DNA from 3 places in the Ruegeria sp. CH5 genome. Region 2 is predicted to be linked to each of the others. Evidence: riboswitches for the same ligand, from Rfam matches in the RefSeq annotation. Region 2 holds a riboswitch; each other region holds the start of a gene.

Region 1 (3,267 bases), on a different contig from region 2:
GCCAAGGGCTGATCGACAAGGACGGCACCCGCCACCGGATGGCCGGGCTGCTGGGCCTGGTCACCTCGTACGAGAAGCGCAAGTTCAACTTGGGCTATCGCCGAGCCGAGTTGCTGGCCGACATGCCCGGCTTTTCTGCCGGGACCGCGCTGCGGGGGCACGAGTTCCACTATTCCTCGATCATCGAGCAGCCCGACGCGCCCTTGGCGCGGGTTTTTGACGCCGAAGGCGCCGAAGGTCCGCAGACCGGATCGCGCCGCGAACATGTCACCGGTACGTTCTTCCATCTGATCGCAGAGGCCAGCGCATGAGCGGTTTCGTTTCCTTCATCGGGTCCGGCCCCGGCGACCCGGAGCTGTTGACCCTCAAGGCCGTGGACCGGCTGCAAAAGGCCGATGCGGTACTGTTCGACGATCTCAGCAGCGGGCCGATCCTGAGCCATGCGCGCAAGGAGGCCGACCTTGTGGGCGTGGGCAAGCGCGCCGGGCGGCCCTCGCCCAAGCAGGACCATGTCAGCCGCCTGCTGGTCGAGTACGCCCAGACCGGCCAGCGGATCGTGCGGCTGAAATCGGGCGATGGCGGCCTGTTCGGACGGCTAGAGGAGGAACTGGTGGCCCTGCGCGCTGCCGGCATCGCCTACGAGATCATTCCGGGCATCCCCTCAGCCATTGCCGCGGCTGCCGCGGCAGGCATCCCGCTGACCCGGCGGCTGACCGCGCGGCGCGTGCAGTTCGTCACCGGCCACGATGTCAGCGGGAAGCTTCCCGAGGACTTGAACCTGCCCGCGCTGGCCGACCCGGGTGCGACGACGGTGGTGTTCATGGGCAAGCGCACCTTTCCACTGCTAGCCGGCGCGCTGCACGCGCATGGGCTGCCGCTGGATACCCCCGCGCTGATGGCCGAGTCGGTCTCGACGCCTGAGCAGTCGCTGCACCGGTCCACCGTCGGTGCCTTGGCCGAGCGCCTGGGTTCCGAGATCGGCACCGCGCCAGCGCTGATCCTTTATGGTCCGCTGGCGGAGTTCGACGATGATTGATCTGGTCTTGATCGGGATCGGCACCGGCAACCCGGACCACGTGACCTTTCAGGGCGCGAAGGCGATCCGCGCGGCCGATCTGATCCTGATCCCGCGCAAGGGCGCCAACAAGGCCGATCTGGCCGGCGTGCGCGAGGAAATCATCCGCAAGGTCACCGACACACCGCCCCAAATCGCCTATTTCGACATCCCCGAGCGCCGGTCGCAGGATGGCTACCTGCGCGGCGTGGATGAATGGCACGACGCAATCGCCCTGCGCTGGCAGGAAGCGATGGCCCGGCACCCCGACGCGCGCACGGTCGCCCTGCTGATCTGGGGCGACCCGTCGCTCTATGACAGCTCGCTGCGAATCGCGGCGCGGCTGGACCCGCAGCCGAACACGACGGTGATCCCCGGCATCACGGCGCTGCAGGCGCTGACGGCGGCCCATGCCATGCCAATCAATGAGATCGGCGCGCCCTATCTGGTCACCACCGGCCGGCGCATCCGCGACGAGGGCTGGCCCAGCGACGCCGATACGGTTGCGGTGATGCTGGATGGCGAATGTTCGTTCCAGACGCTGGACATGGCCGATTTTGACATCTGGTGGGGGGCTTACGTGGGCATGCCCGAGCAGGTCCTGATCAAAGGTCCGCTGGCGGATGTGGCCGACAAGATTTTGCGCACCCGCGCCGAGGCCCGCGGCCGGCACGGGTGGATCATGGATATCTATGTTCTGAAAAAGCGCGGGAATTGACGCGAAAGGTCGCAAATGGCGATTGCGCCAAAGCGGCATTCACGTCTAAATGGACGGGTCTGGTCCTGCCGGAGACATCCGGATGCTAAGAGGGAATTTGGTGCGGCCTGCGCGCAGGTCAAATCCAAAGCCGCCCCCGCGACTGTAAGCGGTGAGCCCTGTTCAACCAGCCACTCCCGATCCGTTCGGGGGGAAGGCGAACAGAGGCGCTGACCCGCAAGCCAGGAGACCTGCCAGGCGAACAATGAAACACCGGCCGTCGGGTGCGGCGGCACAGGAGGACAGAAAATGACGACACAAACGCAAACCGCATCAACGGCACGCGCTGGCATTCTTTCGACAGTGTTCGCGGCAGCTCTGGGCCTGGGGATCATCACCCTGGCCGGTCACGTTCAGGCATCGGCGCTGCATGACGCCGCGCATGACGTGCGCCACGCAACCGGCTTCCCCTGCCACTAAACCAATGTTCAGTCGCATTCTGACCAGCGCGTTGTTCGCTGGTGCTGCAGCCGGGTTGATCGTCGCCCTGCTGCAGTTGGTATTCGTGCAACCCGTGTTGCTGCATGCTGAACTCTATGAATCCGGAGAGCTGGTGCATTTCGGAGCCGAAGCCGTCTCGGCCCATCCCGAACTGCCGGGCATGTTCTCGGACCTGACCCGCGACGGGCTGAGCGTGGTGTTCACCATGCTGACCTATACCGGCTATGCGCTGGTTCTGGTCGCCCTGATGTCGCTGGCCGAGGCGCAAGGCCACCCGGTTGACGGGCGCACGGGCGTGCTATGGGGGCTTGCCGGTTTCATCGCCTTTCACCTGGCGCCGGGCTTCACCCTGGCCCCCGAGGTTCCGGGTGTTGCCGCAGCCGACGTGTTCGCGCGGCAGATCTGGTGGTGGGCAACCGTCGCGGCTGCTGGTGTGGCCATGTGGCTGATCGCCTTTGGTGGCAACATCGTCAGCTATCTGGTTGCGGCCGTGCTGTTGATGGCCCCGCACCTGATCGGCGCGCCGGAACCCGACGTGTTCACCGGGCCGGTTCCGACCGAGATCGGGGCCCTGTTCGCAGCACGCGCCTTTGGCGTCGGCCTTGTGGCCTGGGTGCTGCTGGGTTCGTTTGCCGGGTATTTCTGGCAAAGCGAGGGCAAGCGCGTCGAAGCCGCGGCCTGATCCCCGAAATCCCACGACCCGCCGGCGCCCAACCGGCGGGTCATTTGCTTTTCAAGGAAACATGATGACACGCTCGCTTGCTCTTTTCGCGATCGGTCTGGTCTTTGGTGGGGGTGCCGGGTTCGTGCTGGCCGCGGCCAACGGCGTCACCTTCGATGGCCACGACCATTCCGACCCCGCCCAACATGGCGGCCATCACGCCGAGGCCATGGCCCATGACCACAGCGCCGCCATCAACCTGCCCGCCGGACCGGACGCGCCGGGGCTGGAGATCGCCGTCTCCCCCGACCCGATGGCGGGTTGGAACCTGCATGTGATGCCAAAAAACTTCCG
Region 2 (3,267 bases):
CGGGTCTCGTTCCTGTCCGAACCAGCCAAATGTACCGGTCAGGAACGCAAACAACGCCAACAGGTAAAGGGAGGCAAACGCGATGATGGTTATTCTGCAAACCATGCCGGACCTCAGAGTATCAAGCCAGCGCTGCGCAGCCGATTCCGGCTACGCATCAAACGGGTCAAAGTGCGCCTTCGTCGCCGAGGAACTCGATACCAGCTGTCGCGCCATCACTGTAGGCAATACAATTCCACGGAGCCCGATCCTCTCCAACCCCAACGGTAACTTGTGTTCCAGCCTCGCTGAACGCGGATGAGAGCACGACCACTTGCGAATTGTTTGTTGTTTTGGCCACGTCTCGCAGACACGCCTGTTGGGCGGGGGTCAGTTCGGCAGGTGCGCTTGACGTGCTGGTGTCGTCACAGGCCGCAAGCAGTGCGAAACACGTCGCGCCTGAAATCATCATAACTTTGTTAATCATTTTCTTCTCCTCTTGGGTTCGCTGATGCTTGTGGAATAGGTGGTCCTTTTTGCGTGCTCACGTCTATGCGGTCCCCGGTTTTGCCGCCAATGACATAGCTGGCAGACAGATATTCTGCCGATCCCCGGGACCGTGAACAAAGCGTGCTGACGCAACGACGTCATGGGCAAAAACCGGTGCGAAGTTTCGAGGAAGGGTTCGTAAGTTAAGTCCGGGCACCGCGTCCTCCCAACGCTGAATTTCGTGAAATGCCTTCCGACCGCCAGCACTCACTCCAGCAGTCGGAAGGGCCCGACGAAACGGGCGACAGCGACAACAACGGAGGTAAAGCTAAAGTTGTGTCGAATTCGTATGTTTGAATCAATCACAGGATAAATCAATGATTTTTCCGCGCGTAAATTTTGTACGCTTGCCAACGATAGGCTTCTGCATTCAAAGAGAAGAGGCGAGGCCGCTCACGGAGGCTTGGCAGTCGGCCCGCTTGCGCCGCCGTGTTTCGGGACCTTCCGAGCTATCTTAATCCAGTTGGTCAAAACGACGTGATTCGCGGCCCGGTCTGTCGCTCAGGTGGTGCCGAAGGGTCGCCTGGATACCTCCATTACGCACCCGCCCAGAACGTCGTTGACAGTGCAACCCGACTCATGGATGAGATTTGCGCTGATGGTTCCCGATCGTTTCGGCGGTCGGGTAAAAGGGAATACGGTGCGGCGCCGTTCTGACGCCAATTCCGTGACTGCCCCCGCAACTGTAGGCGGTGTGCGACCCCCGGATGCCACTGGGCCGATAGGTCTGGGAAGGCGGGGCAAGCCATACATCGCGAGTCAGGAGACCTGCCATCATCAAACGCAACTCAACCCGGGCGGGGTGTCCCGGAAGGAGGCCAAGATGGCTTTTTCGGCTTGCGCCGCTGACATGACTGGTTCCCTTTCCGCCCCGCGATTTCGCGGAGGGCGAAGTGAGCCGACAATCAACACATCACATCACGGTTTGCCTATCTTGCCGACCCAAGGGCGCAGCCGTACGCCCCGGGCCTGACCTGATCGGACGATTGCGCGCCGCGCTGGCCGAAGACGACGGTTTGGCAGGTTTTGACGTTTCCGGTGCGGCCTGCATGGCCGGGTGCACCCGACCCTGTACCGTCGCCTATCACGCGCCGGGCAAGGCATCTTACCTGTTTGGCGGCCTGACGTCTGAAGAGACCGGGGCATTGGTGGAATTCGCCCAGCTGTACCAGCAGTTGCGCGATGGATGGTGCAGCTCGGTCGACCGCCCGGCCGGGCTTCGCCACGCGACGCTGGCCCGCATTCCAGCCGCGATGGCTGCGTCTTCGGAAAATGCGGATTGCGCCTCATGAGCGCGCCTTTGCTGTCGGTGGATGCCGTCACTTGGGCGCCGCGAAAACGAGCGCCGTTGGTGCTGCACGAGACCAGTTTTTTGCTGATGCGCGGGCAGGTCATGGGGGTTGTAGGGCCGAACGGTGCCGGCAAGACAACCCTTCTGCGGATGATCTACGGCTATCACCGTCCGTCCTCGGGCGACATTCTGGTGGACGGCGGATCCGTCAAAAGAATGGCCCGCCGGGCGCTGGCGCGTCAGGTAGCCGCCGTGCTGCAGGAGCAGCCCTCGGATTTCGCGCTGACCGTGCGCGACATCGTGGCGTTGGGGCGGGTGCCGCACCGGCTGGGCCTGTCCACGCCCGGCAGTCGTGACCACCAGATCATCGAATCCGCGCTGCACCGAATGGATCTGGACGGGTTTACCGACCGTGGGCTGGCCACTCTGTCCGGCGGCGAGCGTCAGCGTGTGATGGTCGCGCGCGCCCTTGCCCAGGAACCCCGGATTCTTGTGCTGGACGAGCCTACCAACCACCTGGACATCCGCCACCAGCTAGAGGTGTTGCGGCTGATCCGGGACCTCGATCTGACGATCGTCACCTCGCTGCACGACCTGAACTTGGCTGCCGATGTCTGCGACCGTGTTCTGGTTCTGAAGAACGGTCGACCCTGCGGCTTTGGCCCACCCCAGACAGTGCTGAGTGACAGGCTGGTCTCTGACACGTTCGAAGTCACCGCCCGGCAAGAGCAGCTCAGCCTCAGTCACAAACCTCACCTGACCTATCAACTCCCCACCCCCAACCAGAAGGAAGCTTGAAATGAAACCGACCACCCTGGCCCTGGGCCTTGCTTTGGCCGCCAACACCGCGACCGCGGAAACCACCGTGCAAAGTTGCAATCGAACCGTCACCTTTGACGAACCGCCCAAGGCGGCGGTCTCGAACGACGTGAACCTGACGGAAATGATGCTGGTGCTGGGCTTGGCCGACCGGATGGTGGGATATACCGGCATTTCCGGCTGGAAGACGTTGGACGAAGACATGCGCGCCGGAGTGCAGCAGCTGCCCGAGCTGTCGGCCAAGTATCCCAGCAAAGAGGTGCTGGTCGGCGCAGATGCCGATTTCTATTTCGCAGGCTGGAACTACGGGATGAAAGTGGGTGGCGAGGTGACGCCGGAGACGCTCGAACCCTTCGGGATCAAAGTCTACGAACTGACTGAAAGCTGCATCCATATCGGCGACAAGCCCAAAGCCAGCATGAGCGACATGTACAACGATCTTCTGAACCTCGGTCGTATCTTCGGTGTCGAAGACAGGGCGCAAAAGCTGGTCCAGGGATATAAGGCCGAACTTGCTGAGATCACATTCAGCCTGAATCCTTCGGACGAACCGCTGCGTGTCTTTGTCTATGACAGCGGCGAGGATACGCCGTTCACTGCCGGCCGCTATGCCATGCCGACCGCTCTGA
Region 3 (3,267 bases), on a different contig from region 2:
GATCGGGGTCCAAGTCGTGTACCGTCAGGTCGATACCGTTGCGCAGCAGCGACCCCGACAGCTTGCCCCCCACATTGCCCAAACCGATGAAACCGACCTTCATGTTCTGCCCTCCCGCAGGCGCGTTTTCGTTGGCCCGAGTATTTCCGTTGCCCATCGACAAAAGAAACGAATAATAAAGCCATCTATACAAAAATTATTTTGGTGCTGAATGGACCGCCTGCCCAATCCGGCCTGGCTGCGCAGCTTCGAAGCCGCCGCCCGCCATCTGAATTTCACAACCGCCGCGCAGGAGCTGGGCCTGACCCAGACGGCGGTGTCGCTGCATATCCGCTCGCTCGAGGCGGACCTTGGGCAGCCGCTTTTTGCCCGCAACGCACGACACCTGTCGCTGACCGAGCTGGGCCAGTCCTATGCGCTGACCGTGCGCCGGGCGCTGTCGGATATCGCGCTGTCCACCAACAGCCTGTTCGGCCCCGCCTCGCGGCAGGCGTTGACCATCCGGGCGGCGATATCGTCGATGACCTACTGGATCGCCGCCGAACTGCCCGTGTTCAGCGCCCAGCACCCCGAGATCCCGGTGCGGCTGGTGTCGCATATCTGGAACGACTCGGCCGCGCCTGCGGATGTGGACGTGGAAATCCGGCTGGGCTATGGCGATTGGCCCGGAGTTGCGGCCGAACAGCTGTGCTCGGAACGGCTGGTGCCCGTCTGCCGGGCGCAGGACCCGGCGCCAGACCTGCAAAACGGCCCGTTGATCCACATTCTGGGGTACGAGGACAACTGGGCGCGGTACGCCGAGGCCACGAGCATCGACTTGCCCGACCGCCCCGCGCGCCATTCGGCGGATACGACCGTCACGGCGCTGCAACTGGTGATGGCCGGCGCGGGCTATGCCACCGTTCTGGAGCGGTTCGCGCTCAACGCCATCGCGCAGGGCACGCCGATCCGGGTTGCGGGGCCAGCGATTCCCTTTGCCCAGTCGCACTACCTGATCCGCAGCGTCAGCGCGGCGCCTCCGTCCATCCCCGCCCAGTTGTTCCTCGCGTGGTTGCGCGACCGATTGGCCGGTGATGCCGCGGATTGACCCCGGCAAGTCGCTTTTTCGATCCGACGCAAAGCACTTGCCCCTGCGCGCTTGACAACCCCCCTGCCCGTACCGCATGTCGCTTGCGTTGGTGTCTGTGCAAGCAGATGAAAAGGGAATGCGTCAGCGGTTTTCCGTCAAACGCAGCCGCCCCCGCGACCGTGACCGGAGAGGGTGCCCAAATGCCACTGGCCGCTGGCCGGGAAGGCGGGACATCCGACAGAGCGCCGCTCTGACATCCGCAAGCCGGGAGACCTGCCAACGCCCGAAGACAAACCGGACGGGGTGTTCCGGTGTCGGGCCCATGTCCGCAACGTGGCCCGCGCATACCCCGTCCCCCGACAACCGAGTGAGGGGGGATGAGAGACGTGACCGAGACCACACCAGTTGAACTGCTGGTCTGCACCACCTGCCGACGCGGGCTGCCCATCGAGGATGACGCCCAACGCCCCGGCACGCTGCTGCACAAGGCGCTGGCCGCTGCCGACCTGCCCGAGGGCATCACCCTGAAGCCGGTCGAATGCCTGTCGAACTGCGATCAGGGCTGCTCGATCGTTCTGCGCGGCGGGCCGTCGCGCTGGACCTTCGTCTATGAAAACCTGAACGAATCCGACCATGTCGAGATCATCGTCGAAGGCGCCACTAAATATCTGGCCGCCGATGATGGCCTTGTGAAATGGCGCGACCGCCCTGAACATTTCCGCAAGAACTGCGCCGCCCGCATTCCCCCGATTGGAGCCTGAGCATGAGCACCCTCGAAAAACTTCCCGTCACCGTCATCACCGGCTTTCTCGGCTCGGGCAAGACCACGCTGATCCGCCATCTGATGCAAAACCCGCAGGGCAAGCGGCTGGCCGTGGTGGTCAACGAATTCGGCAACGTGGGCGTCGATGGCGAAATCCTGAAAAGCTGCGCGATCCCCGGCTGCCCGGCGGAAAACATCATGGAACTGGCCAATGGCTGCATCTGCTGCACCGTGGCCGATGACTTCATCCCCACGATCGAGGCGCTGATGGCGCTCGACCCGCGCCCCGATCACATCCTGATCGAAACCAGCGGTCTGGCCCTGCCGAAACCGCTGCTCAAGGCGTTCGACTGGCCCGACATCCGTTCCAAGATCACCGTGGACGGCGTGATCGCTCTGGCCGATGCCGAGGCCGTGGCCGCAGGCCGCTTCGCCCCGAATGTCGCGGCGGTGGACGCCCAGCGCATGGCCGATGACTCGATCGACCACGAAACGCCCCTGTCCGAGGTGTTCGAGGATCAGATCTCGTGCGCCGACATCATCCTGCTGACCAAGCCTGACCTGGCCGGCCCCGAAGGCGTGGCCAAGGCGCGCGAGATCATCGCCGCCGAGGCGCCCCGCCCCCTGCCCGTGGTCGAAGTGGCCGAGGGTGCGGTGGACGTGCGCGTGGTGCTGGGGCTGGAGGCCGCAGCCGAAGACGACATGGACGCCCGCCCCTCGCATCACGATGGCCATGACGACCACGAACATGACGATTTCGAAAGCATTGTGGTTGAGCTGCCAGAACAGACCGACCCGGCGCAGCTGGTCGCCAATATCGAGCGTCTGGCGAACGAGCTGAACATCCTGCGGGTCAAGGGCTATGCCGCCGTTCAGGGCAAGCCGATGCGCCTGCTGGTTCAGGCGGTCGGCGCGCGGGTGCGGCACCAGTATGACCGCCCGTGGAAACCCGAGGAAGAGCGCCGCTCGCGCCTTGTGGTCATCGCCGAGCATGACGACATCGACGAGGCCGCGATCCGCGGCATCCTGACGGGCGTCACCGAGGCCGCCGAGTAAGCACCGATGCACGTCGTCTTCCGCGAAAGCCACGGGCTCGAAGAAACCGAGACCCCGACCGATCTGGGCCAGAGCCCGGCGGATCTGGTGGTGCTGTCCTTTTCGGACAGCGATCTGGGTGCTTTCGCGGCCGGCTGGCATCGCGGCGGCGGGCCCGAGGGGCGGATGCCCTCGTTGCGGCTGGCCAACCTGACGGCGCTGAAGCACCCATTGTCGGTCGATACCTATGTCGAGCAGACGCTGGAGGGTGCCAAGGGCATCCTGATCCGGCTGATCGGCGGAGTGCCCTATTGGTCCTACGGGTTGCGGCAGGTGCTGGCGCTGGCGCAGGCCAAGGGCATCGCGCTGGCGGTGCTGCCCGCCGACGGGCGCGAGGATA

The links. Region 2 has a riboswitch for cobalamin ahead of ACR0JC_RS16115 (DUF1636 family protein). Riboswitches for the same ligand answer to the same signal wherever they lie in the genome.
Region 1: linked by a shared signal. The riboswitch ahead of ACR0JC_RS05590 (CbtB domain-containing protein) and the one ahead of ACR0JC_RS16115 (DUF1636 family protein) in region 2 are both predicted to bind cobalamin.
Region 3: linked by a shared signal. The riboswitch ahead of ACR0JC_RS05520 (DUF1636 family protein) and the one ahead of ACR0JC_RS16115 (DUF1636 family protein) in region 2 are both predicted to bind cobalamin.

What each region holds. Positions count from the first base shown of each region.
Region 1 covers NZ_JBQFQT010000001.1:1,118,205-1,121,471, forward strand. The annotation lists gene ACR0JC_RS05575 (cobyrinic acid a,c-diamide synthase CobB) at 1-311, shown strand, start outside; gene cobA (uroporphyrinogen-III C-methyltransferase) at 308-1,036, shown strand; gene cobF (precorrin-6A synthase (deacetylating)) at 1,029-1,772, shown strand; cobalamin riboswitch at 1,816-2,024, shown strand; gene ACR0JC_RS05590 (CbtB domain-containing protein) at 2,061-2,231, shown strand; gene ACR0JC_RS05595 (CbtA family protein) at 2,236-2,934, shown strand; gene ACR0JC_RS05600 (hypothetical protein) at 2,999-3,267, shown strand, end outside.
Region 2 covers NZ_JBQFQT010000005.1:243,176-246,442, reverse strand. The annotation lists gene ACR0JC_RS16125 (hypothetical protein) at 1-105, opposite strand, end outside; gene ACR0JC_RS16120 (hypothetical protein) at 167-466, opposite strand; cobalamin riboswitch at 1,111-1,318, shown strand; gene ACR0JC_RS16115 (DUF1636 family protein) at 1,422-1,820, shown strand; gene ACR0JC_RS16110 (ABC transporter ATP-binding protein) at 1,817-2,617, shown strand; gene ACR0JC_RS16105 (ABC transporter substrate-binding protein) at 2,619-3,267, shown strand, end outside.
Region 3 covers NZ_JBQFQT010000001.1:1,104,716-1,107,982, forward strand. The annotation lists gene ACR0JC_RS05510 (NAD(P)-dependent oxidoreductase) at 1-103, opposite strand, end outside; gene ACR0JC_RS05515 (LysR family transcriptional regulator) at 212-1,087, shown strand; cobalamin riboswitch at 1,160-1,364, shown strand; gene ACR0JC_RS05520 (DUF1636 family protein) at 1,447-1,830, shown strand; gene cobW (cobalamin biosynthesis protein CobW) at 1,833-2,888, shown strand; gene cobN (cobaltochelatase subunit CobN) at 2,895-3,267, shown strand, end outside.